2 regions of the Rhodoferax sediminis genome follow, and region 2 is predicted to be linked to the other one. Evidence: riboswitches for the same ligand, from Rfam matches in the RefSeq annotation. Region 2 holds a riboswitch; the other holds the start of a gene.
The links. A riboswitch is a leader RNA that binds a small molecule or an ion and turns the genes downstream of it on or off. The one in region 2 is predicted to bind S-adenosylhomocysteine.
Positions count from the first base shown of each region.

Region 1 (11,731 bases), 580 kb from region 2:
AGCTCCAGCGGATTCGGCTGCTCCTGCTCCAGCAGCGGAAACATTTCGGAATGCACCACGCCGCGGCCGGCCGTGAGCCACTGCACATCACCCCGGCCAAAGCGCGCGGTGGCGCCGAGCGAGTCGGAATGGTCGATCAGGCCCTTGCGCACGATGGTCACGGTCTCGAAGCCGCGGTGCGGGTGCGGCGGAAAGCCCGGCACCGTGCTGCCGTGGTACATGCTCCAGCCGTCCTTGCGGCTGAAGTCCTGCCCGATGTCACGCCCCGCCAGCGACGCGTCCGGGCCCATCTGCGCATTGCCGCGCGGATAGGCGTCGTCGTGGTAGACGCAAAACAGGAAGGGGTCGATGGTTTCCCACGGAAAACCAAGCGGCTTGAGGTGCAGGATCGGGCTGGTGGACATGGCGAGGCGCTTTCTTGGCAGGAGGTTCGCAAAGAATACAGGTGCGGTTGTTTCGCGTCTTTTCAAGCACCGGGGCGGCCCCTGCTGGGCGCGGGACAGAGGGCCTGCAGCGGTCGCCTGCCTTACCTTATCGCTACTAAATCAATAGCTACCTGCGCATACCGATCAAGGGCTACAGGCCCTTTTGTCATAATAAAGTGATGAGAACCACGGCTGCCGCCTCCGCCTACAACCGCCGCCTGGTCGGCTGGCTGTCGCTGGCGCAACTGGTCAGCTGGGGCAGCGTGTTCTATGGCTTCTCGCTGCTGCTGGAGCCGGTCGAGCGCGACCTCGGGCTGACGCGCGCCCAGACCTCGCTGGCCTTCAGCCTGGCGCTGATGGCCGAGGGGCTGCTGGCCTACCCGGTGGGCCGCTGGATCGACCGCGGCCACGAGCGCATCGTGATGACCGGCGGCTCGCTGCTGATTGCCGGGTGCCTGCTGCTGCACAGTTTCGTGACCGGCATGGCGGGTTTCTACGCGGTGTGGATCGGCCTGGGCGCGGGCCTGTCGGCCACCTTGTACACGCCGGTTTTTGCGGTGGTGACGCGGCGCTTTCCGCATGACTTTCGCCGCGCCATCATCACGCTGACCTTTCTGGGCGGGCTGGCCAGCACGGTGTTCATTCCGCTCACGGACGCGCTGATCACCCACCTGGGCTGGCGCCACGCGCTGTGGGTGCTGGCCGCCTTTCACCTGCTGCTGTGCGCGCCGCTGCATGCCGTGGTGCTGCGCGGCGCACCGAGGCAGGCCGCGGCGTCAAGCCACAACGCACCGCCCGCGCCGCTGGGGCATTACCTGCGCAGCGCGCCGTTTTTGCTGATCGGCCTTTTTGTGATGCTGATGATGGGCGTGACCGCCGCGCTGCCGGCCCACATGGTGAGCCTGCTGCGCGACAACGGCATGAGCGACTTCTGGGTCGTGGCCGTGCCCGCCGCCATCGGGCTGATCCAGGTGCTGGGGCGCTTGCTGCTGTATTTTTTCGAGCGCCACTTCGACCTGCATCTGGCGAACCGGCTGATTCCCTGCCTGGTGCCGCTGGGCCTTGCGGCGCTGCTGGCGGCGCCGCTGGCCGGCGGCGGTCACGGCACGGCCGCATTGCTGCTGGTGATGCTGTTTGTGGCGCTCTACGGCATCGGCAACGGCATGCTCACGATCGTGAAGGGCACGGCCGTCGCCCAGTACGTCAACCGCGAGCATGTGGCCTCGCTGAACGGCGCCCTCGGCGTGCCGCAGGCCGTCGCGCGGGCGCTGGCGCCGCTGGCGCTGGGCCTGCTGTGGCGCCCCGGCGTGGGCTACACCTACGGCCTGTGGCTGCTGCTGGTCGCCAGCATGGTGGCGGTGCTGGCCCTGCTGCTGGCGCAGCGGCGCGCCCTGGCCGGCGCACGGGCCTAGCCACGACGGCCGGCGCACGCGCCTAGAGATTCGGCGACAGCAGCCGCTGCAACTCCTTCTGCACCATGCCGCGGCGGCGCGCCAGGTCCTGCACCTGGTCCTCACTGATCTTGCCGACGTTGAAATACGTGCTCTCAGGGTGGCCGATGTAGAAGCCGCTGACGCTGGCGGCCGGCATCATGGCCATGCTCTCGGTCACGGACATGCCGATCTCGCCGGCCTGCAGCAGCTCGAACATGTCGCGCTTGACGCTGTGGTCGGGGCACGCCGGGTAGCCGGGCGCGGGGCGGATGCCGGCGTACTTTTCGGCAATCATGTCCTCGTTGCTGAGCGCCTCGTGCTCGCTGTAGCCCCACAGGTCGGTGCGCACGCGGTGGTGCATGCACTCGGCCAGCGCTTCCGCGAGGCGGTCGGCCAGCGACTTGAGCATGATGGCCGAGTAGTCGTCCATGTCGTCGATGAAGTACTTCTCCTTCTTCTCGATGCCGAGGCCGGCCGTGACGGCGAACAGCCCGGCGTAGTCGGCAATGCCGCTGGACTTGGGCGCGACAAAGTCGGCCAGGCAGCGGCTCGGGCGCTGCACGCCGTCGATCACGTGTTTCTCGGTCTGCTGGCGCAGGCCGTACCAGGTCAGCGCCACCTCGGTGCGGCTCTCGTCGGTGTAGAACTCGATGTCGTCGTCATTCACGCTGTTCGCCGGGTACAGCGCGAGCACGGCGCTGGCGGAGAGCCAGCGGCCCTCGATCAGGCGCTGCAGCATGCGCTTGGCATCGGCGTACACGCGCACGGCCTCGGTGCCCACGACCTCGTCCTTCAGGATCTCGGGGAAGTGCCCGGCCAGGTCCCAGGTCTGGAACAGCGGGCCCCAGTCGATGTAGCGGGTGACCTCGGTCAGGTCGAAGTTCTTGAAGACGCGCCGCCCGATGAACTTCGGCCGCGTCGGCTTGTACGCCGCCCAGTCGATCGGCGTCTTGTTGGCGCGCGCGCGCGCCAGGTCCCACATCGGCACCTGCTTCTTGTTGGCGTGCTGGATGCGCACGCGCTCGTAGTCGGCGTTGATCTCGGCCACGTATTTGGCGGCCTGATCCGACAGCAGGCTTTGCGCGGCGCCCACGCTGCGCGAGGCATCGGGCACGTACACCACCGGGCCTTCATAGTGCGGCGAAATCTTCACCGCGGTGTGCACGCGGCTGGTGGTGGCCCCGCCGATCATCAGCGGGATCTTCTTGATGCGGAAGTGATCGTCCTTCTGCATCTCGCCGGCCACGTACTGCATCTCCTCCAGGCTCGGCGTGATGAGGCCGGACAGGCCCACGATGTCCGCGCCCTCGACCTTGGCGCGCGCCAGGATCTCGTGGCAGGGCACCATCACGCCCATGTTGATGACCTCGAAGTTGTTGCACTGAAGCACCACGGTCACGATGTTCTTGCCGATGTCGTGCACGTCGCCCTTCACGGTGGCGATGACGATCTTGCCCTTGGTGCGCACGTCGCGCCCGGCGGCCTCGTCCTGGCGCTTTTCTTCCTCGATGTAGGGAATCAGGTGCGCCACGGCCAGCTTCATCACGCGCGCCGACTTGACCACCTGCGGCAAGAACATCTTGCCCTGGCCGAACAGGTCGCCCACCACGTTCATGCCGTCCATCAGCGGGCCCTCGATCACGTGCAGCGGGCGCCCGCCCTTGGCCAGGATGCCCTGGTACGCCTCTTCGGTGTCCTCGGTGATGAAGTCGGTGATGCCATGCACCAGCGCATGCGACAGGCGCTGCCCCACGGTGGCGGGGCGCTCCAGCGTGCCGCGCCACTCCAGCTTCTTGCTGTCGTCGCGGGCCGCACCCTTGGCGTTTTCGGCGACCTCGACCAGCCGCTCGCCGGCGTCGGGGCGGCGGTTCAGCACCACGTCCTCCACGCGCTCGCGCAGCTCGGGCTCGAGGTCGTCGTACACGCCCATCATGGCGGGGTTCACGATGCCCATGTCCATGCCGGCCTTGATCGCGTGGTACAGGAACACGGTGTTGATCGCCTCGCGCACCGGGTCGTTGCCGCGGAACGAGAAGCTCACGTTGGAGACGCCGCCCGACACCTTGGCGCCCGGCAGGTGCTGCTTGATCCAGCGCGTGGCGTTGATGAAGTCCACGGCGTAGTTGTTGTGCTCCTCGATGCCGGTGGCAATGGCGAAGATGTTGGGATCGAAAATGATGTCTTCGGGCGGAAAACCCACCTCGTCGACCAGCACGCGGTAGGCGCGCTCGCAGATCTCGATCTTGCGCTGGTAGGTGTCGGCCTGGCCCAGCTCGTCAAAGGCCATCACCACCGCGGCCGCACCGTAGCGGCGCAGCAGCTTGGCCTGCTGCTTGAAGGGCTCCACGCCCTCCTTCATGCTGATCGAGTTCACGATGCCCTTGCCCTGGATGCAGCGCAGGCCGGCCTCGATCACCTCCCACTTGGACGAGTCGATCATGATCGGCACGCGCGCAATGTCGGGCTCGCTGGCGATCAGGTTCAAGAAGCGCACCATGGCCGCCTTGCTGTCGAGCATGGCCTCGTCCATGTTGATGTCGATCACCTGGGCGCCGTTCTCGACCTGCTGGCGCGCCACGGCCAGCGCCTTCTCGTATTCGCCGTTCAGGATCATGCGCGCGAAGGCCTTGGAGCCGGTCACGTTGGTGCGCTCGCCGACGTTCACGAACAGCGAGGACGCGTCGATGCTCACGGGCTCGAGGCCCGAGAGTTTCATGGGGGAAATTTGTGCATCTGGCATGGCTCACCTTGTGTCTGCGCTGACCCCCTGGTTGCAGGGCCAGCCGTTGATACCGGTGAGCGTCGTTGATCGGGCTGGATCCTGCTCAAGCCTGGCGGGCCGGCCATGGTGCCGGTTCGCTGCAACGCTCCTTGAGTTACCATGATTTTAATCGGGTCCGGCAGTTTGGGCTCGCGGCACCACTGGCGTAACCATGTTCAAGACCCTTTTTGGCAGAAATCCGGCGAGTTCCAGCCATTCCAACAACCACAGTGCGCGGCTGCGCGCGCTCGAGGGCTCGGCCAGCGCGGACAAGGCCGCCGCCATGCTGATCGGCCCGGCCGCCCTGATGCAGCTGAGCCACGACGAGGCCCGCATCGTGGTGAGCTACATGCGCCCGCACCGGATCGATCAGGGCACCATTTTTATCCGCGAAGGCGATGTCGACAAAACCGACTTCATGCTGCTGGTGCTCCACGGCGAGGTCACGGTGGAAACCATCGTGGTCAGCCGCTCCGAGCCGATCACGCTGACCGTGCTCGGGCCGGGGCGCGTGATCGGCGAGATGGGCCTGTTGGATGGCGAGCCGCGCGCGGCCTCGTGTACGGCCACCACCGACGTGCACGGCGCGATCCTCACGCGCGGCGGGCTGGCCCAACTGCTGGACGACGACCCGCGCACCGCCGCCAAGCTCATGATGGCGATCTCGCTGCGCCTGGCCGTGCGCCTGCGCGAGAGTACCGACAAGCTCAAGATGTACACCCAGCTCACGCAAGCCATGCAGCAGGAAATCAACCAGCCGACGGTGCAGTAGCGCGGGTCGGGGCCGGCCTTAGACGCCGCGCACCGGATCGCCCGTGGCCGAGGCCGGCAGGCCGAACACCCGGTCGAAACCCCAGTTGAAGACGAAGGTGTAGATCAGGAAGAACACCACCAGGCCCAGGTCCAGCAGCAGGGCCTGCAGCAGGCTGATGCCGAACCACCAGGCGATCAACGGCACCAGCGCCGCAATCAGGCCGCCCTCGAAGCCGATGGCGTGCGCCACGCGCCGGGCCAGGCTGCGCCCGCGCACGCTCTGGCGCGCCTCCCAGACCTCGAACAGGGTGTTGAACACCAGGTTCCAGGCCACGGCGATGCAGGACGCCGCCACCGCCACCCCGCCCGAGTCGCCCAGGCCGTGGCCCGACATCGCGGCCAGCGCCCAGGTGGAGCAGACGATGGCGATGAGCTCGTACAGCGTGACGTAGACAAATTTTCTCTTGAGGCCCTGCATGGCGCGCCGCTCAGTTCAAGCCGCTTCCTTGTAGAAAAAATCGCGCTTGAGCGTGCGCGCGGCCAGCGGCGCGACCGCCTCGCGGATGGCGCCGATGTGCTCGGGCGTGGTGCCGCAGCAGCCGCCCACGATGTTCACCAGGCCCTCGGCCGCAAACTCCTTGAGCAGGCGCGCCGTGACGTCGGGGGTTTCGTCAAAGCCGGTATCGCTCATCGGGTTGGGCAGGCCCGCGTTGGGGTAGCAGCTGATGAAGGTGTCCTCCGCCACGCGGTGCAGCTCCTGGATGTAGGGGCGCATCAGCGCCGCGCCGAGCGCGCAGTTCAGCCCGATGGCGAGCGGACGGGCATGACGCACGCTGTGCCAGAAGGCGGTGACCGTCTGGCCCGACAGGATGCGGCCCGAGGCATCGGTCACGGTGCCGCTGATGATCAGCGGCAGGCGTTCGCCGGAATGGTCGAAAAACTCGTCGATGGCAAACAGCGCGGCCTTGGCATTGAGGGTGTCGAAGATGGTCTCGACCATCAGCACGTCGGCGCCGCCTTCCACCAGGGCTTCGACCTGCTCGTAGTAGGCGGCGCGCAGCGCCTCGAAGCTCACGTTGCGCGCGCCGGGGTCGTTCACGTCGGGGCTGATGCTGGCGGTCTTGGGCGTGGGGCCCAGCGTGCCGACCACATAGCGCGGCTTGTCGGGCGTGGAGAACTTGTCGCAGGCGGCGCGCGCCAGTTTGGCCGACTGCAGGTTCATCTCGCGCGCCAGATTCGCCATGTCGTAGTCGGCCTGCGCGATGCTGGTGGCGCCGAAGGTGTTGGTCTCGATCAGGTCGGCGCCGGCCGCGAGGTAGCTCTCGTGGATGTCGCGGATCACGTCCGGGCGCGTCAGGCTCAGCAACTCGTTGTTGCCCTTGACGTGCTTGTGGAAGTCCTTGAAGCGGTCGCCGACGCTGCCGGGGCCGGCGTAGCCCTCGCCGCGGTACTGCTCCTCGCTGAGCTTGAAGCGCTGGATCATGGTGCCCATGGCGCCGTCCAGGATGACGATGCGTTGGGCCAGCAGGGCTGGCAGGGCTTGGGCGCGGGTGTATTGAAGGGGCTTCATAAGGTTTGTATTGTAGAAAGTGTGGCCCGGCCGGGCTCGCGCGGGGGTTTCCCCCGGACAATACCGGCATGAAAAACCTGCTCCCCCACGAGGCCTGGGCACTGATCCAGCAGCAGCCCGACACACTGTTCGTGGACGTGCGCATGGAAATCGAGTCGCTCTATGTGGGGCGCCCGCCCGGCGTGGAAAACATTCCCTGGTACGAATACCCCGACATGACGCCCGACCCGGCCCACTTCGCGGCCGCCGTGGAGCGCGAGGCCGGCCGCAAGGACCGCCCGCTGCTGCTGATCTGCCGCAGCGGAACGCGCACGCAGCACGCCGGCCAGGCGCTGGAGGCCGCGGGCTTCACCGACGTGGCGCACGTGGTGCATGGCTTCGAGGGCGATCTGGACGCGCACTTCCGCCGCTCCGTGCTCAATGGCTGGCGGCATGACAACTTGCCGTGGGAGCAGATGTAGGCGGGCCCGGGCCCATTCTTTACCACCATTTCTGTCAGCAGTGTTTTGTTTAACGTATTGTCAACATTAGTGTAAACACTGATGTTGATGTCAATCGATGCCTCCTAGACTTCCATTCCACGGCGCCACGTCCGGGCCGCCACCTAATGGAGTAAGCGTTTATGAGAGTTTCACCCAACACGACAGCGGCTTTGCAAAGCCCGGCCGCCTTGGCCGGCGAGAACGTGGCGCCTACCAAGGTGCGCTGGAAGATTTTCCTGATGATGCTGTTTCTCATCTCGATCAACTACGTCGATCGGGCCTCCCTGTCGGTGGCCATGCCCATCATTTCCAAGGAGTTCAACATCGGTCCGGCCATCGAAGGTCTGCTGCTGAGTTCGTTCTTCATGACCTATGCCTTCATGCAGATCCCGGGCGGCATGCTGGCCGACCGTTTCGGCCCGCGCATCGTGATCGCCGGCGCCACGATCGGCTGGGGCTTCTTCCAGGCCATCGCCGCCGTCTGCACCGGCTGGGTTCCGCTGCTGCTGACGCGCCTGGGCCTGGGTGCGGCCGAGGCGCCGATCTACCCGGCCGGCGGCAAGCTCAACGGCATCTGGATGACGCAGACCGAGCGCGGCCGCGGCGCAACGTTGCTCGATGGCGGTGCCCCCTTGGGCGCCGCGCTGGGGGCGATCCTGATCTCGGGCCTGATCGCCACCTTCGATTCCTGGCGCACGTCGTTCGTGGTGGCCGGCGTCGGCACCCTGATCGCCGGCTACTTCGCCTGGAGCTACATCCGCAACGACCCGCGTGAACATCCGGGCGTGAACGAGGCCGAGGCCAGCTACATCGAGGCCGCGCACGCACGGGACGTCGCCAGTGAGCCCGCCGTCATCAGCGGCCGTGTGCTGGACTTCTTCAAGTACCGCTCGGTGTGGGGCATGTTTTTCGGCTGGATGTGCTTCAACGCGCTGTTCTACGGCCTGCTGACCTGGATGCCGACCTACCTGTCCAAGGTCCATGGCTTGAACATCAAGGAGATGGGCGGCGCGGTGTTCATCATGTTCTTCTCGGGCTTTGTCGGGGAACTGGTGGGCGGCTGGGTCGCGGACAAATGGCGCGCTGCCGGCGCCTCGCAAAGCAAGGTGCTGCGCTCGCTGTTCGGCTTCTCCTCGATCATTGCCACCGCCGCGATCTACAGCGTGTCGCAGATCAAGGACCCGGTCACCGTCGTGATCATGTTGTCGGTCACCCTGTTCTTCCTGCGCTGGTGCGGCCTGTTCTGGTGCATTCCGTCCATCCTGGGCACCCGCGACCGCGTCGGCTTCCTCGGCGGCACGATGAACCTGGGCGGCAACGTGGCGGGCATCGGCGTCCCCATCGTGGTCGGCCTGATCGTCCAGGCGACGGGTTCCTACTTCCTCGCACTGATGTTGTTTGCGGCGGCCGGCGCGGGCCTGTTCATCTGCTCCACGTTCCTCATCGACTACAGCAAGAAGCTGCCGGTCTGAGGAGCGACAGCGCAGCCACAAGCCCGGGCCGCCGCCAAATTGAGGCGGCGGCCCGGGCTGCCGGCCTCCAAGAAGCGCATGCAACGCTACCCACAACCGAATTCACCATGACCCAACGCAAACTGATCGGCGTCTTGACGCCCTCCTCCAACACCGCGCTCGAGCCGCTGACCAGTGCCATCGTCAGCAGCGTGCCCGGCGTCTCGGCTCACTTCTCGCGCTTCACCGTGACCGAGATCTCGCTGGGCGACCAGTCGCTCAAGCAGTTCGAGGACAGCAAGATCATCGAGGCGGCGCGGCTGCTGGCCGATGCGCACGTCGACGTGATTCTCTGGAGCGGCACCTCTGCGAGCTGGCTCGGCTTCGAGAAGGACCGCCAGCTGTGCGCACGCATCACCGAGGCCACTGGCATTCCGGCCACCACTTCGGTACTGGCGCTCAACGAGTTGCTGGCGGCGCAGGGCGCGCGCACCCTGGGTCTGGTGTCACCCTATGTGCAGGACGTGCAGGAGCGCATCGTCGCCAATTACGCCGGTATCGGCATCGATTGCGTCGCCGAACGGCATCTCGATCTGACGGTGAACTTCGCGTTCAGCGAGGTCGCGCCCGACACGCTGCGCGGCATGCTGCGCGAGGTGGCCCAACAGCGGCCGGACGCCATCACCATCATGTGCACCAACCTGCACGGCGCCCAACTCGCGGACGAGATGGAGCGCGAACTGGGCATCCCCATCTACGACTCGGTCTCCACCGTGGTGTGGCGGGCGCTCAAGACCATCGGCGTCGGGCCGCGCGCCGTGAAGGGCTGGGGCCGCCTCTTCAGCGAGCGGTCCTGAGCCCCAATCCCCCGACAAGAAACGACCATGACATCTTCCGAACTCGACCTGGTGGTGCGAAACGCGCAGGTGGCCACCGCCAGCGACACCTTCCACTGCGACCTTGGCATCCAGGGCGGCCGCATCGTGCAACTGGGACTGGGCCTTCCCGCCGGGCGGCGCGAAATCGACGCGGCCGGCCGCGTGGTGACGCCCGGCGGCGTCGATGCCCACTGCCACCTCGACCAACCCATGGAAGCGCCCGCGCGCATGGCCGACGACTTCGACAGCGGCACGCGCTCGGCAGCCTGCGGCGGCACCACCACGGTGATCCCCTTCGCGGCCCAGCACAAGGGCCAGTCGCTGCGTGCCGCGGTCGAGGACTACCACCGCCGCGCCGAGGGCCGCGCCCATGTGGACTATGCCTTTCACCTGATCGTGAGCGACCCGACACCGCAGGTGCTGACCGAGGAGCTGCCCGCGCTGATCCGCGAGGGCTACACCTCGTTCAAGATCTACATGACCTACGACGACCTCAAGCTCGATGACGGCCAGATCCTCGATGTGCTCGACGTGGCGCGCCAGCACGGCGCCATGGCCATGGTGCACGCCGAGAACGCCGACTGCATCGAGTGGCTGACGCGCCGGCTCGAGGCCAGCGGCAAGACCGCGCCGCGTTTTCACGCGCACAGCCGCCCGATGCTGGTGGAGCGCGAGGCGACGCACCGCGCGCTCGCGCTGGCCGAGCTGGTCGATGTGCCGATCCTGATCGTGCACGTGTCGGGCCGCGAGGCGGTCGAGCAGATTCGCACAGCCCGCAGCCACGGCCTGAAGGTGTTTGCTGAAACCTGCCCGCAGTACCTGTTCCTGACGGCCGAAGACTTGGGGCTGGACGACAGCTACAAGGGCGCGCGCTGCATCTGCAGCCCGCCGCCGCGCGACAAGCGCAACCAGCAGGTGATCTGGGACGGCCTGGCCGACAGCCTGTTCACCATTTTTTCGTCCGACCACGCGCCCTTCAAATACGACGCGCCCGAAGGCAAGAAGCCGGGCGGCGAGGAAGTGGCGTTCCGCCACATTCCCAACGGCATTCCGGGACTGGAAACCCGCCTGCCGCTGCTGTATTCCGAAGGCGTGCTGGGCGGGCGCATCACGCTGAACCGTTTTGTCGAACTCACGGCCACCAACCCCGCCAAGGCCTACGGCCTGCATCCGCGCAAGGGCACGATTGCCGTGGGCAGCGATGCCGACCTGGTGATCTGGGATGAGCGCGCGGTGACCTTGCGCAACGAGCAACTGCACCACAATGTGGACTACACGCCCTACGAAGGCATCCAGCTGCAGGCTTGGCCCGCCCTTACGCTGGCCGGCGGCGAGGTGGTGTGGGATGGGCAGAACTTCCATCCGCGCCAGGGTCGCGGGCGTTTCCTGCCTTGTGCGACACCGTCGCTGCTGCCATCAAGCCGGCGTTGAATTCACCCTCTGTCATGGAGTCCCGCGTATGCGCATCCTGCTGATCAATCCCAATACCTCCCAAAGCGTTTCCGACCTGATTGGGTCAGAGGCACGCCGGGCCGCCTCTGCATCCACCCAGATCGAGGTGGTGACCGCGCCGTTCGGCGTGGCCTACATCGAAACCCGCTTCGAGGCGCTGATCGGCGCCTACGCCGGCGCCACGCTCGCCGCGGAGCACGAGGCCCGGCACGACGCCCTCGTGATTGCCGCGTTCGGCGACCCAGGCCTGGCGGGCATTCGCGAGGCGGTCGACATTCCGGTGCTCGGCCTGACCGAGTCGGCGCTCATGAGTGCCTGCATGCTGGGCAGCCGCTTTTCCATCATCGCGATTTCGCGCCGCATCACGGCGTGGTACCGCGAGACGGTGCAGGCCAACGGCCTGGTGGACCGGCTCGCGAGCATTCGTTGCCTGAACCAGCCGCTGCGCGATATCGGCGCGGTGCAGGAAGACCACGAGTCCCGACTGCGCGAGCTGTGCCTGCAAGCCGTGGAGCAGGACGGCGCC
Region 1 covers NZ_CP035503.1:4,288,027-4,299,757, forward strand. The annotation lists gene EUB48_RS20745 (pirin family protein) at 1-404, opposite strand, end outside; gene EUB48_RS20750 (MFS transporter) at 605-1,837, shown strand; gene metH (methionine synthase) at 1,860-4,574, opposite strand; S-adenosyl-L-homocysteine riboswitch at 4,649-4,737, opposite strand; gene EUB48_RS20760 (Crp/Fnr family transcriptional regulator) at 4,792-5,391, shown strand; gene EUB48_RS20765 (PACE efflux transporter) at 5,410-5,850, opposite strand; gene EUB48_RS20770 (homocysteine S-methyltransferase family protein) at 5,866-6,942, opposite strand; gene EUB48_RS20775 (rhodanese-like domain-containing protein) at 7,011-7,403, shown strand; gene EUB48_RS20780 (MFS transporter) at 7,664-8,896, shown strand; gene EUB48_RS20785 (maleate cis-trans isomerase family protein) at 9,004-9,732, shown strand; gene hydA (dihydropyrimidinase) at 9,760-11,184, shown strand; gene EUB48_RS20795 (aspartate/glutamate racemase family protein) at 11,213-11,731, shown strand, end outside.
Region 1: it holds a riboswitch for S-adenosylhomocysteine, as region 2 does, so the genes downstream of both, metH (methionine synthase) here and ahcY (adenosylhomocysteinase) in region 2, are expected to answer to the same signal.

Region 2 (11,731 bases):
ATCCTGGCCGCCACCGTGGCGTGGACGTTTTACTCGCTGCTGCTCAAGCGCTGGCCCAGCCCGCTCGGGGACGGCGCCCGGCTCGGCGTCGTCAGCCTGGCCGGCGTGGCGGTGCTGCTGCCGTTTGCCGCCTGGGAGGCCGCCTTCAGCCCCGTTCCCGCATTCTCAAGGGCCGGATTCGAGCTGGCGCTGGCGGCCGCCGTGCTGCCGGGCTTCGCCGCGTATCTCGCCTATTCGGTCATGCTGCGCGAGCTGGGCGCCGCGCGCGTCAGCGTGGTGCTCTACCTCGGGCCGCTGTATGCGGCCATCCTGGCCTGGCTGGTGCTGGGCGAGCCGGTGCACGGCTACCACGCCGTGGGCATGGCGCTGGTGCTGCCCGGCATCTATCTGGTCAACCGCCGGTCCGACTGACGGCCGGGGCCGCCCCACGCTGCGTCAGACCGCGGCCAGCGCCTGGTCCAGGTCTTCCAGCAGGTCATCGATATGCTCGATGCCGACCGACAGGCGCACCATGTTTTCCGAGACGCCGGCCTTGGCCAGCTCCTGCGGGTCGAGCTGGCGGTGCGTGGTCGAGGCCGGATGGCAGGCCAGCGATTTGGTGTCGCCGATATTCACCAGCCGCAGGAATAGCTTGAGCGCGTCCTGAAAACGGGCGCCGGCCGCGCGGCCGTCGGGCGCCTTCAGGCCAAAGCTGATGATGCCCGAGGCGCGCCCACCCATGAGCTTCTTGACCAGCGCATGGTCGGGGTGCTCGGGCAGGCCGGCGTAGTTCACCGTGGCCACCTTGGGATGCGCCTGCAGATGCTGCGCAATGCGCAGGCTGTTCTCGCAGATGCGGTCCATGCGCAGCGGCAGCGTCTCGATGCCCTGCAGGATCTGGAACGCGTTCATCGGGCTCAGCGCGCCGCCCAGGTTGCGCAGCGGCACCACGCGCGCGCGGCCGATGTAGGCGGCCGGGCCGAAGGCCTCGGTGTAGACCACGCCGTGGTAGCTCACGTCGGGCTCGTTCAGGCGCTTGAAGCGCTCCTTGTGCTCGGCCCACGGGAACTTGCCCGAATCGACGATCGCGCCGCCCAGGCTGGTGCCATGGCCGCCCAGGTACTTGGTCAGCGCATGCACCACGATGTCGGCCCCATGCTCGAACGGACGGCACAGGTACGGGCTGGGCACGGTGTTGTCCACGATCAGCGGCACGCCGTGGTCGTGCGCGACCCTGGCCAGCGCGGCCAGGTCGGTCACGTTGCCCAGCGGGTTGCCGATGGACTCGCAAAAGATCGCCTTGGTGCGGGCGTCGATCAGCCTGGCAAACGAGGCCGGGTCACGGTAGTCGGCAAAACGCACCTCGATGCCCATTTGCGGAAAGGTGTGGGCGAACAGGTTGTAGGAGCCGCCATACAAAGTAGAAGCCGACACGATGTTGTCGCCGGACGCGGTAATGGTCTGGATCGAATAGGAGACGGCCGTCATGCCGGAGGCCACCGCGAGCGCGCCCACGCCGCCCTCCAGCGCCGCCACGCGCGCTTCGAGCACCGCCGTGGTCGGATTCATGATGCGGGTGTAGATATTGCCCGCCACCTTGAGGTCGAACAGGTCGGCGCCGTGCTGCGTGTCGTCGAACGCGTAGGCCACGGTCTGGTAGATCGGCACCGCCACCGACTTGGTGGTGGGATCGGGGCTGTAGCCCGCATGCACGGCGAGGGTTTCAATCTTCATTCGTTGTTCTCCACAAAAGTCGACCATCCTAGACCGTCCTCGACCCGCTGTCGACGATCAAAACGTTACAAGCTCATAACCCCAGCCGGCGGCAGATTTCCAGCGTGGCGACCGACTGGTTCATCGTGTAGAAGTGCAGCCCCGGCACGCCGGCACCGCGCAGCAGCATGCACAGGTCGGTCACCACGTCCAGGCCAAAGGCGCGGATGCTCGCCGTGTCGTCGCCAAAGCCTTGCAGGCGCAGGCGAATCCAGCGCGGGATTTCGGCGCCGCAGGCATCGGAAAAGCGCATCAGCTGCGTGGAGCTGGTGATCGGCATGATGCCGGGGACCACCGGCACATCGACGCCGAGCTTGCGCGTCTCGTCCATGAAACGCAGGTAGGCCGAGGCGCTGTAGAAGTACTGCGTGATGGCCGAGTCGGCGCCCGCCTTGACCTTGGTGGCGAAGGCCTGCAGGTCCGCCTGCGGCGACTTGGCCTGCGGGTGCATCTCGGGGTAGGCGGCGACCTCGATGTGAAAGTGGTGGCCCGTTTCCGCGCGGATAAAGGCGACCAGGTCGCTGGCATGGTGGAACTCGCTGCCGGCGCCGTAGCCGCTGGGCAGGTCGCCGCGCAAAGCCACCAGCCGCTTCACCTTCATGGCCCGGAGCTGACCCAGTTGCTCGCGCACCGAGGCGCGGGTCGCGCCGATACAGGAAAAATGCGAGGCAGCGGCTACGCCTTCGGCCAGGATGTCGCGCACCGTGGCAAAAGTGCCTTCCTGCGTGGAGCCGCCCGCACCGTAAGTCACCGAGCAAAACTCGGGCTTTTGCGCATACAGGGCCTGGCGCACCACACGCAGCTTCTCAACGCCCTCGGGCGTTTTCGGCGGAAAGAATTCAAAACTGACCGGGAGGGTGGAAGGAGGGTTCATGGTTTGGTGGCGTAAACAAAAAACTCGCGGTTGCCGTCGCCGCCGGTGATGGCGCTGTCATACCAGCCCAGCACCTGCATCTGCAGGGACGCCAGGCTGTCGCGAATGCGCTGCTCGACCAGGGTGTAGAGCGTGGCGTCCTTGACGATGCCGCCCTTGCCGACCTGCCCCGGTTGCAGCTCGAACTGCGGCTTGACCAGCATCAGCAGCGCGCCCTGCGGCGCCAGCAGGGGCACCAGCGCGGGCAACACCAGCGTGAGCGAGATGAACGACAGGTCGCCCACGATCACCTCAAAATTTGCATCAAATGAGGCCGCAGCCCCCGCCACGTCTTCGCTATCAGCTATTAAATCAGTAGCATCCAGGGCGCGGGCGTTGACGCCCTCGATGCAGAACACGCGCGCGTCGCCGCGCAGGGCCGGGTGCAACTGGCCATGGCCCACATCCACGCCGACCACGCCGGCCGCGCCGTGCTGCAGCAGGCAATCGGTAAAGCCCCCGGTCGACTGGCCCACGTCCAGGCAGCGCTTGCCGGCCACGCTCAAACCGCTCTGGCGCAGCGCGCCCTCCAGCTTGAGGCCGCCGCGCGAGACGTAGCGCGCCTCGGCGGCGTCGAGCAGTTCAATGCGCGCGTCCGCGGGCACGTCGTCGCTGTTCTTGGCGATGGTTTTCCAGGCCGCGGCGTGCGTCATGGCGGGCTGCCAGCGCACGCCCGCCGCGATCAGGCGCTGGGCCTGCGAACGCGACGTGGCAAGGCCGCGTCCCTGCAGCAACTGGTCGGCGCGCATCTGTTCAATAGCGGTAGCTGTCGGCCTTGTACGGGCCGTTCTTGCTCACGCCGATGTAGGCGGCCTGCTCGTCGGTCAGCTCGGTCAGCATGGCGCCGACCTTCTTCAGGTGCAGGCGCGCCACCTTCTCGTCGAGGTGCTTGGGCAGCACATAGACCTTGCCGGCCTGGTAGGCGTCGGGCTTGGTGAAGAGTTCGATCTGCGCGATGGTCTGGTTGGCGAACGAAGACGACATCACGAAGCTCGGGTGGCCCGTGCCGCAGCCCAGGTTCACCAGGCGGCCCTTGGCCAGCAGGATGATCTTCTTGCCATCGGGGAAGGTGATGTGGTCCACCTGCGGCTTGATCTCTTCCCACTCGTACTTCTCGATCGACGCGACATCGATCTCGTTGTCGAAGTGGCCGATGTTGCAGACGATCGCCTGGTCCTTCATGGCGACCATGGTGTCGTGCGTGATAACGTTCTTGTTGCCGGTGGTGGTGACGAAGATGTCGGCCTTGTCGGCGGCGTACGCCATGGTCACGACCTTGTAGCCTTCCATCGCGGCCTGCAGCGCGTTGATCGGGTCGATTTCCGTGACCCACACTTGCGCCGACAGCGCGCGCAGCGCCTGCGCCGAGCCCTTGCCCACGTCGCCGTAGCCGGCCACGCAAGCCACCTTGCCGGCGATCATCACGTCGGTGGCGCGCTTGATGCCGTCCACCAGCGATTCGCGGCAGCCGTACAGGTTGTCGAACTTGCTCTTGGTGACCGAGTCGTTCACGTTGATGGCGCGGAACAGCAAGGTGCCCTTGGCGCTCATCTCGTTCAGGCGGTGCACGCCGGTGGTGGTCTCCTCGGTCACGCCGATGATTTCGGCCGACTTGCGCGTGTACCAGTTGGCATCGACGGCCAGCTTGGCCTTGATCGCGGCGTAGAGGATGCGTTCTTCCTCGCTGGTCGGGTGGGCCAGCACGCCCAGATCCTTCTCGGCGCGCTGGCCCAGGTGCATCAGCAGCGTGGCGTCGCCGCCGTCGTCCAGGATCATGTTCGGCCCTTCACCGGGCGTGCCCTTGGCGCCGAAGTCGAAGATGCGGTGGGTGTAGTCCCAGTAGTCGGTGAGCGACTCGCCCTTGATGGCGAATACCGGCGTGCCCTGGGCGGCGATCGCGGCGGCAGCATGGTCCTGCGTCGAAAAGATGTTGCATGAGGCCCAGCGCACCTGCGCACCGAGCGCCTGCAGCGTCTCGATCAGCACGCCGGTCTGGATCGTCATATGCAACGAGCCGGTGATGCGCGCGCCCTTGAGCGGCTGGGACTTGGCGAATTCCTCGCGGATGGCCATCAGGCCGGGCATCTCGGTCTGGGCAATATTGAGTTCCTTGCGGCCCCAGGCGGCCAGCGACAGGTCGGCAACAACGGAATCTTGGTGGGTGGCAGGTTTGAGAACAGCGCTCATGGTTAACTCCAAAAATGAATTTGAACAACCACGGGCTGCGGGGAAAAACTCACCGCACAGACCCGTGGGTGAGCGCAGTTGATGCACGGCGCGCCGGGTTTGGCAAGCCATGCTGTCCGAGCCTCGTCCACATGGTGTGAACTGCAACGCTCCTCGGAAGTGGCGTATTTTAGCGTGAAGCTCAGACGACGGGGTTGGGATGGACCCTGGCCGCGACAGGACTCACTGGAGAAGCCCGGGGTTGCTTTGCCAGATGGACCAGGTCAGCGCCGATGCAAAAGACACCCACACCAGGTACGGCAGCATGAGCACCGCGGCCAAACGGCGGATGCGCCAGAACGCGACGATGGTGGCGGCGATGAGCAGCAGCAACACCAGCACCTCTGCGGACGCCAGCGCCCCCTGGTGCCAGGCGAAGAAAAGCCACGACCACAGTGCATTGGCGGCCAGTTGCGCGACGAACAGCGTGAGCGCCTCTCGCGTTGCCCCCCGCTCGCGCCACACCAGCCATGCGGCCACGCCCATGAGTGCGTAGAGGACCGACCAGACCGGCCCGAAGACGGACGCCGGCGGCGCCCACGACGGCCGCATGAGTTGCGCGTAGAACGATGCCGCCTCGACCGATGCAATGGCGCCGACACCGGCCGCCACAAACGAGAGGACAAGCCAGGCAACGAGCCCCAGGAGTTGCATCTGACGGGAATGCGGCTGCAGGGTAGTGGTTGGCATGGGTCTAAAAAATGAGAGGGGACGCCCTGAACATTATCACTACGCCCTGGTCCGGCAAGCCGATGAGTCGCAGCAAAGGCCGCCTCTAATGCGTGCCCTGCACATGCTTTCGGCTTTTCGGCGCGGGGCGGTCTGCCACCATCTCGCCCGACAACCCCTTGAGAATGCCGCAGTCGGCGGCCGCGTTGGCCTCGCTGCATTGCTGGCGCAGCACCTTCAGCTGTTTTTCAAGCGATCGCAACTCGCGGATACGCTGCGCCACATGGCCGATATGCGCATCCAGCAGCTCGTTGACCGCCATGCAGTTCTCCTGCGGCGAGGCCTTGAAGCGCAACAGCGCGCGAATCTCGCCGAGTGCCATATCGAGCGTGCGGCAGTGGCGGATAAAGGTCAGCCGCTCGACATGCTCGTGGCCGTAGATACGGTAGTTGCCGTCGGTGCGGCCCGCTGGCGGCAGCAGGCCTTCACGTTCGTAAAAACGGATGGTCTCCAGCGGGGTGAGCGTCGCCCGGGCCAGTTCGCCGATCTTCACAGGCAGCTCCTTTCGAGGCCATTTTGAAACTGCTTGACTCTATACCGGCTACAGGGTTTTCAATAGAGGCCAGATGAGAAACCACCCCATGGCCGAAACCAGACACACCCCCGCCCCCGGTAGCGCAGACGGGTGCTGCGCGCCCGTGAGCGCGACGCCGCCAACGCCCCCGCCGCAGGGGACGCATGACGCTCACGCGGGGCATGATCACGATCACGACCAGCCAACGGGCGTTGCGCGCCTGGGCGCCGCGCTCGCGCTGGCGATCGGCGCGGAGGCGCTGCATTTCTTCGCCGGCGACGTCACCTCGCTGAAATATGCGGGGCTGGCCATCGCGGCCGTCGCGATCTGGCTCGCGGGCGCCGAGACCTATGCCAGCGGCATCAATGCGCTGCGCCGGGGCAGGCTGGGCATCAACGCGCTGATGAGCGTGGCCGTGACAGGCGCCTTCGTCATCGGCCAGTGGCCGGAAGCGGCCATGGTCATGGCGCTGTATGCCATTGCCGAGCTGATCGAGGCGCGTGCCGCCGGCCGCGCGCGCCACGCCATCCAGAGCCTGGTGGCGCTCGCGCCCGAACAGGCGGAGGTGCTGCAGGCGGACCAGCGATGGGCGGCCGTACACGCCGCCGATGTCGCGCTGGACGCGATCGTGCGTATCCGCCCCGGCGCGCGCGTGCCGCTCGACGGCATCATCACCGCAGGCCGCAGCGCCGTGAATCAGGCCCCGATCACCGGAGAGAGCCTGCCCGTGGACCGCACCGTGAGCGACATGATTTTCGCGGGCACCATCAACCTGACCGGCGAGCTGCAGTTCCGCGTCACGGCGGCGGCCGCCAACACCACGCTGGCCCGCATCATCCACGCCGTCGAGCAGGCGCAGGGAACGCGCGCGCCGACACAGCGCCTGGTCGATCGCTTTGCGGCGATCTACACGCCGTCCGTGTTCCTGCTGGCGCTGGCCACCGCGCTGCTGACGCCGTGGCTCATGGGCCTGACCTGGCTGGCGGCGCTCTACAAGGCGCTGGTGCTCCTGGTCGTCGCCTGCCCCTGCGCCCTGGTGATATCGACGCCGGTCACCGTGGTCAGCGCGCTCGCGGCCGCGGCGCGGCGCGGCATTTTGATCAAGGGCGGCAGCTACCTCGAAGGCATGCGCTTCCTGAAGGCGATGGCGCTGGACAAGACGGGCACCGTCACCGAAGGCCGGCCCCGACTGGTCGAATGGGCCACGCTTGAGCCGGGGGCCGATAAAGACGGCATTGCACGCATTGCCATGAGCCTGGCCGAGCGCTCCGACCATCCCGTCTCGAAGGCCATCGCGCAAGGGTTGGCGTGTCGGGCGCACAAGATCGACGGCTTCACCGCGCTGGCAGGCCGCGGCACGCAAGGAGCCATCGACGGCCACACCTACGTGCTCGGCAATCACCGGCTGATCGAGGAGCGCCAGCAGTGCAGCCCTGCGATCGAGGCGGCACTCGAGGTGCATGAAAGGCAGGGCCGCACCGTCACGCTGCTGGCCGATGAGAATGCCGTGGTGGCGATCTTTGCGGTCGCCGACACGATCAAGGCGTCGTCGCGCCAGGCCGTCGCGGAACTGAAGGCGCTGGGTGTCGCCACGATCATGCTGAGCGGCGACAACCGCGCGACCGCCGGCACCATCGCCCTGCAGGCCGGCATCGAGGAATCACACGGCCATCTGTTGCCGCAGGACAAGCTCGCGCAAATCCGGGCCCTGCAACAACGCTTCGGCGCCACCGGCATGGCCGGCGACGGCATCAACGACGCACCGGCGCTGGCGCAATCCGACACCGGCTTCGCGATGGGCGCGGCCGGCAGCGACACCGCCATGGAGGCCGCGGACGTGGTCATCATGAACGACGACCTGCGCTGCATCCCGGAAGCCATCCGGCTCTCGCGCAGGACCCACGCCGTGCTGGTGCAGAACATTTCGCTGGCGCTCGGCATCAAGGCCGTCTTCATCGTTCTCGCCCTGGCGGGCAGTGCGACGATGTGGATGGCGGTGTTTGCCGACGTGGGCGCGACACTGCTGGTGATTGCGAACGGCCTGCGGCTGCTGAGGCGCAAGACCGCGGCTGCTTGACGCCGTTCGCGGGCATTCAAGTGCCTCTTGACGGAAACGCCGACTTTAGGGCTGGTTTGGGCATAAGCGAAAATGACGCCACACGTTACACCCATCCGCACCTATTCAAGAAATCGACCGCATGCAGCACGCCTCTTACCTCGATGAAACCCGGCGCCGCCGCACCTTCGCCATCATCTCCCACCCCGACGCCGGCAAGACCACGCTGACGGAAAAGCTGCTGCTGTTCTCGGGCGCGATCCAGATCGCCGGCTCGGTGAAGGCGCGCAAGGCCTCGCGCCACGCCACCTCCGACTGGATGGAGATCGAGAAGCAGCGCGGCATCTCGGTGGCCTCCTCCGTCATGCAGATGCTGTACCGCGACCACGTGATCAACCTGCTCGACACGCCCGGCCACAAGGACTTTTCCGAGGACACCTACCGTGTGCTCACCGCCGTCGATTCAGCGCTGATGGTGATCGACGCGGCGAACGGCGTGGAGGCGCAGACACGCCGCCTGATCGAGGTCTGCCGCCAGCGCGACACGCCCATCATCACCTTCGTCAACAAGATGGACCGCGAGGTGCGCGAGCCGCTCGACATCCTCGACGAGGTGGAGCGCGAACTCGGCATGCCCTGCGTGCCGATGACCTGGCCGGTCGGCCAGGGCAAGAGCTTCGGCGGCATCATGAACCTGCGCACGCAGACCATGACGGTGTTCGACTCGGGCAGCGAGCGCCTGCCGCAGGACTTCGAAACGATCCCGCTGAGCGACCGCACCGCACTGCTCCAGCGCTTCGGCCACGAGTTCGAAACCGCCGAGCAGAGCATGGAACTGGCCGCTGGCGCCTCGCCCGCCTGGGACCGCGAGGCCTTCCTGGCGGGCAAGCAGACGCCGGTATTCTTCGGCTCCGGCGTGAACAACTTCGGGGTCATGGAAGTGCTCGACGCGCTGGTGGATCTGGCGCCCCCGCCGCAGCCGCGCACCAGCACCACGCTGGTGAATCGCCAGCCGGTGACGCGGGTGATCCAGCCCGAGGACAAGGACTTTGCCGGCGTGGTGTTCAAGGTGCAGGCCAACATGGACGCGAACCACCGCGACCGCATCGCCTTCGTGCGCATGGCCTCGGGCAAGTACACGCCGGGCATGAAGCTGCGCGTGCAGCGCACCGGCAAGGAGCTGCGCCCGACCAGCGTGGTGACCTTCCTGTCGCAGCGGCGCGAGGCGGTCGATGAGGCCTATGCGGGCGACATCATCGGCTTCACCACGCACGGCGGCGTGCAGCTCGGCGACACCATCACCGATGGCGCCTCGCTGCAGTTCACCGGCCTGCCGTTCTTCGCGCCCGAGCTGTTCATGACCGTGATCCTGAAGAACCCGCTGCGCACCAAGCAGCTGCAGCAGGGCCTGGCGCAGCTCGGCGAGGAAGGCGCGATCCAGGTGTTCCGCCCCGAGATCGGCGGCCCGATGCTGCTCGGTGCGGTCGGCCAGTTGCAGTTCGAAGTGGTGCAGCACCGCCTGAAGGGCGAGTACGACTGCGATGTGCGGCTGGAGGGTTGCCAGTACACCGGCGCACGCTGGATCACCGCCGACACGCCCGCCGAATTGAAAGAGTTCGTCAATGCCTACCCGGCGCGCATGGCACGGGACGCCGCCAACACGCTGGCCTACCTGTGCACCTCGCCCTACGACGTGCGGCTGGCGCAGGAGCGCTTTCCGAAGATCCATTTCCATCCGCTGCGCGAGCATGCGGGGCTGGCGTTGCAAAGCGCTGGCTGATGAAACCGCTTGCCGACTGGCCAGCGGCGGCGCGCCGCCACATCGTCGGCGTTTTCACCGACATCGACGACACACTGACCACCGACGGTGCGATCACGCCCGATGCCCTCGCGGCGCTGCACGCGCTGAAGGCCGCCGGCCTGCACGTGATCCCGATCACCGGGCGGCCGGTCGGTTGGAGCGAGCCCTTTGCACGCGCCTGGCCGGTCGACGCGATCGTGGCCGAGAATGGTTCGGTCGCATTGACATTGAATGAAAACGGCCGAAAGCCCATACCAGGTCTTCACAGTTCGCTATCAAAACTGTACCAACAGGATGCCACCACGCGCACCGCCAACTGCGCACGCATGCAGCAGGTGGCGCAGCGCGTGCTGCGCGAGATCCCCGGCGCGACGCTGGCGCAGGACTCGGCCGGCCGCGAAACCGACATCGCGATCGACCATGGCGAGTTCGCGCACCTGCCGCCCGAGCGGATTGCCCAGGTCGTGGCCCTGATGCAGCGCGAGGGCATGACCGCCACGGTCAGCAGCATCCACATCAACGGCTGGTTCGGCGAACACAACAAGCTGGCCGGCGCGCGCTGGATCGTGCGCGAACTATTCCATCGTGAGCTCGACGCGGAGATCGACCGCTGGGTGTATGTGGGCGACTCGACCAACGACCAGATCATGTTCGAGCATTTCCCGCACAGCGTGGGCGTGGCCAACATCCGGCGCTTCGAGGCCGAACTCGCGCACCCGCCGCGCTACGTCACGCAGGGTGAACGCGGCGCGGGCTTTGCGGAGCTGGCGCGCACCCTTTTGAATCCTGATGGCTAGCGCCAGCACGGTGCGCGCTCGCAGAGCCCAAGCCGGCGCCGTCTTGTAACGCGGCGGCAACACGAAGCTGCTATGGTGTCCGTCGTGCATCTACACGCCCGACGCATACACCGATGGCCCGCCGTTCCTCCTCCGCCGCTTCCGCCCTGACGCGCGCCTACCAGCGCAACGTCAAGGCGCTCACGAAGGCCACCCTGCAAGGCGGACGACGGATGGCCGGGCAACTGCAGCGTGCCACCGCAAAACACCTCAAACCACCGCCAGGACGCGGCGACTGGATCGCCGGCATGGCGCTCGGCCCGGCCGGCGCGCGCGGCTACCACCTGTATCGTCCACCGGATCTCAAGCTGCAGCCCGGGGAGCGCTTGCCTCTCATGGTCATGCTGCACGGCTGCGGGCAGACGGGCCGCGATTTCGCGGTGAGCACGCGCATGGACCAGCTGGCCGCGCACCATCGCTTTCTGGTGCTCTATCCGGAGCAGGACCGGCTGGCCAACGCCCAGGGCTGCTGGAACTGGTACGACCGCCGCTCCGGCAAGGCCGACGCCGAAGCCGCTACGCTGATGGCCGCCGTCGACCAGGTGTGCCTGCTGTACCGGGCGGACCGCGAACGCGTGGCCGTCGCGGGCCTGTCGGCCGGCGCCGGCATGGCGGCGCTGCTCGCCACGCGCTACCCGGTGCGCTTCCGGGCGGTGGCGATGCATTCGGGCGTGGCACCCGGCGCGGCCAAGTCGCCCGTGACCGCACTCGGCGCCATGCGCGGCCGGCATCCGCCGGCGCTACTGGCCACCGCCGTGGGCAAGGCGTTGGGCGCCGCGGCGGCCTTCACGACGCTGCCGCCACTGCTGGTGCTGCATGGCGATGCCGACGTCATCGTCGCGCCGAGCAACGCGCAAGACAGCGCCACCATCTGGGCCACGGCCACCGGCGCCGCGCCCGGCGG
Region 2 covers NZ_CP035503.1:478,154-489,884, reverse strand. The annotation lists gene EUB48_RS02305 (DMT family transporter) at 1-411, shown strand, start outside; gene EUB48_RS02300 (O-acetylhomoserine aminocarboxypropyltransferase/cysteine synthase family protein) at 436-1,713, opposite strand; gene metF (methylenetetrahydrofolate reductase [NAD(P)H]) at 1,787-2,626, opposite strand; gene EUB48_RS02290 (TlyA family RNA methyltransferase) at 2,623-3,414, opposite strand; gene ahcY (adenosylhomocysteinase) at 3,419-4,852, opposite strand; S-adenosyl-L-homocysteine riboswitch at 4,916-5,013, opposite strand; gene EUB48_RS02280 (TspO/MBR family protein) at 5,075-5,581, opposite strand; gene cadR (Cd(II)/Pb(II)-responsive transcriptional regulator) at 5,667-6,113, opposite strand; gene EUB48_RS02270 (heavy metal translocating P-type ATPase) at 6,202-8,211, shown strand; gene EUB48_RS02265 (peptide chain release factor 3) at 8,333-9,970, shown strand; gene EUB48_RS02260 (HAD-IIB family hydrolase) at 9,970-10,788, shown strand; gene EUB48_RS02255 (extracellular catalytic domain type 1 short-chain-length polyhydroxyalkanoate depolymerase) at 10,902-11,731, shown strand, end outside.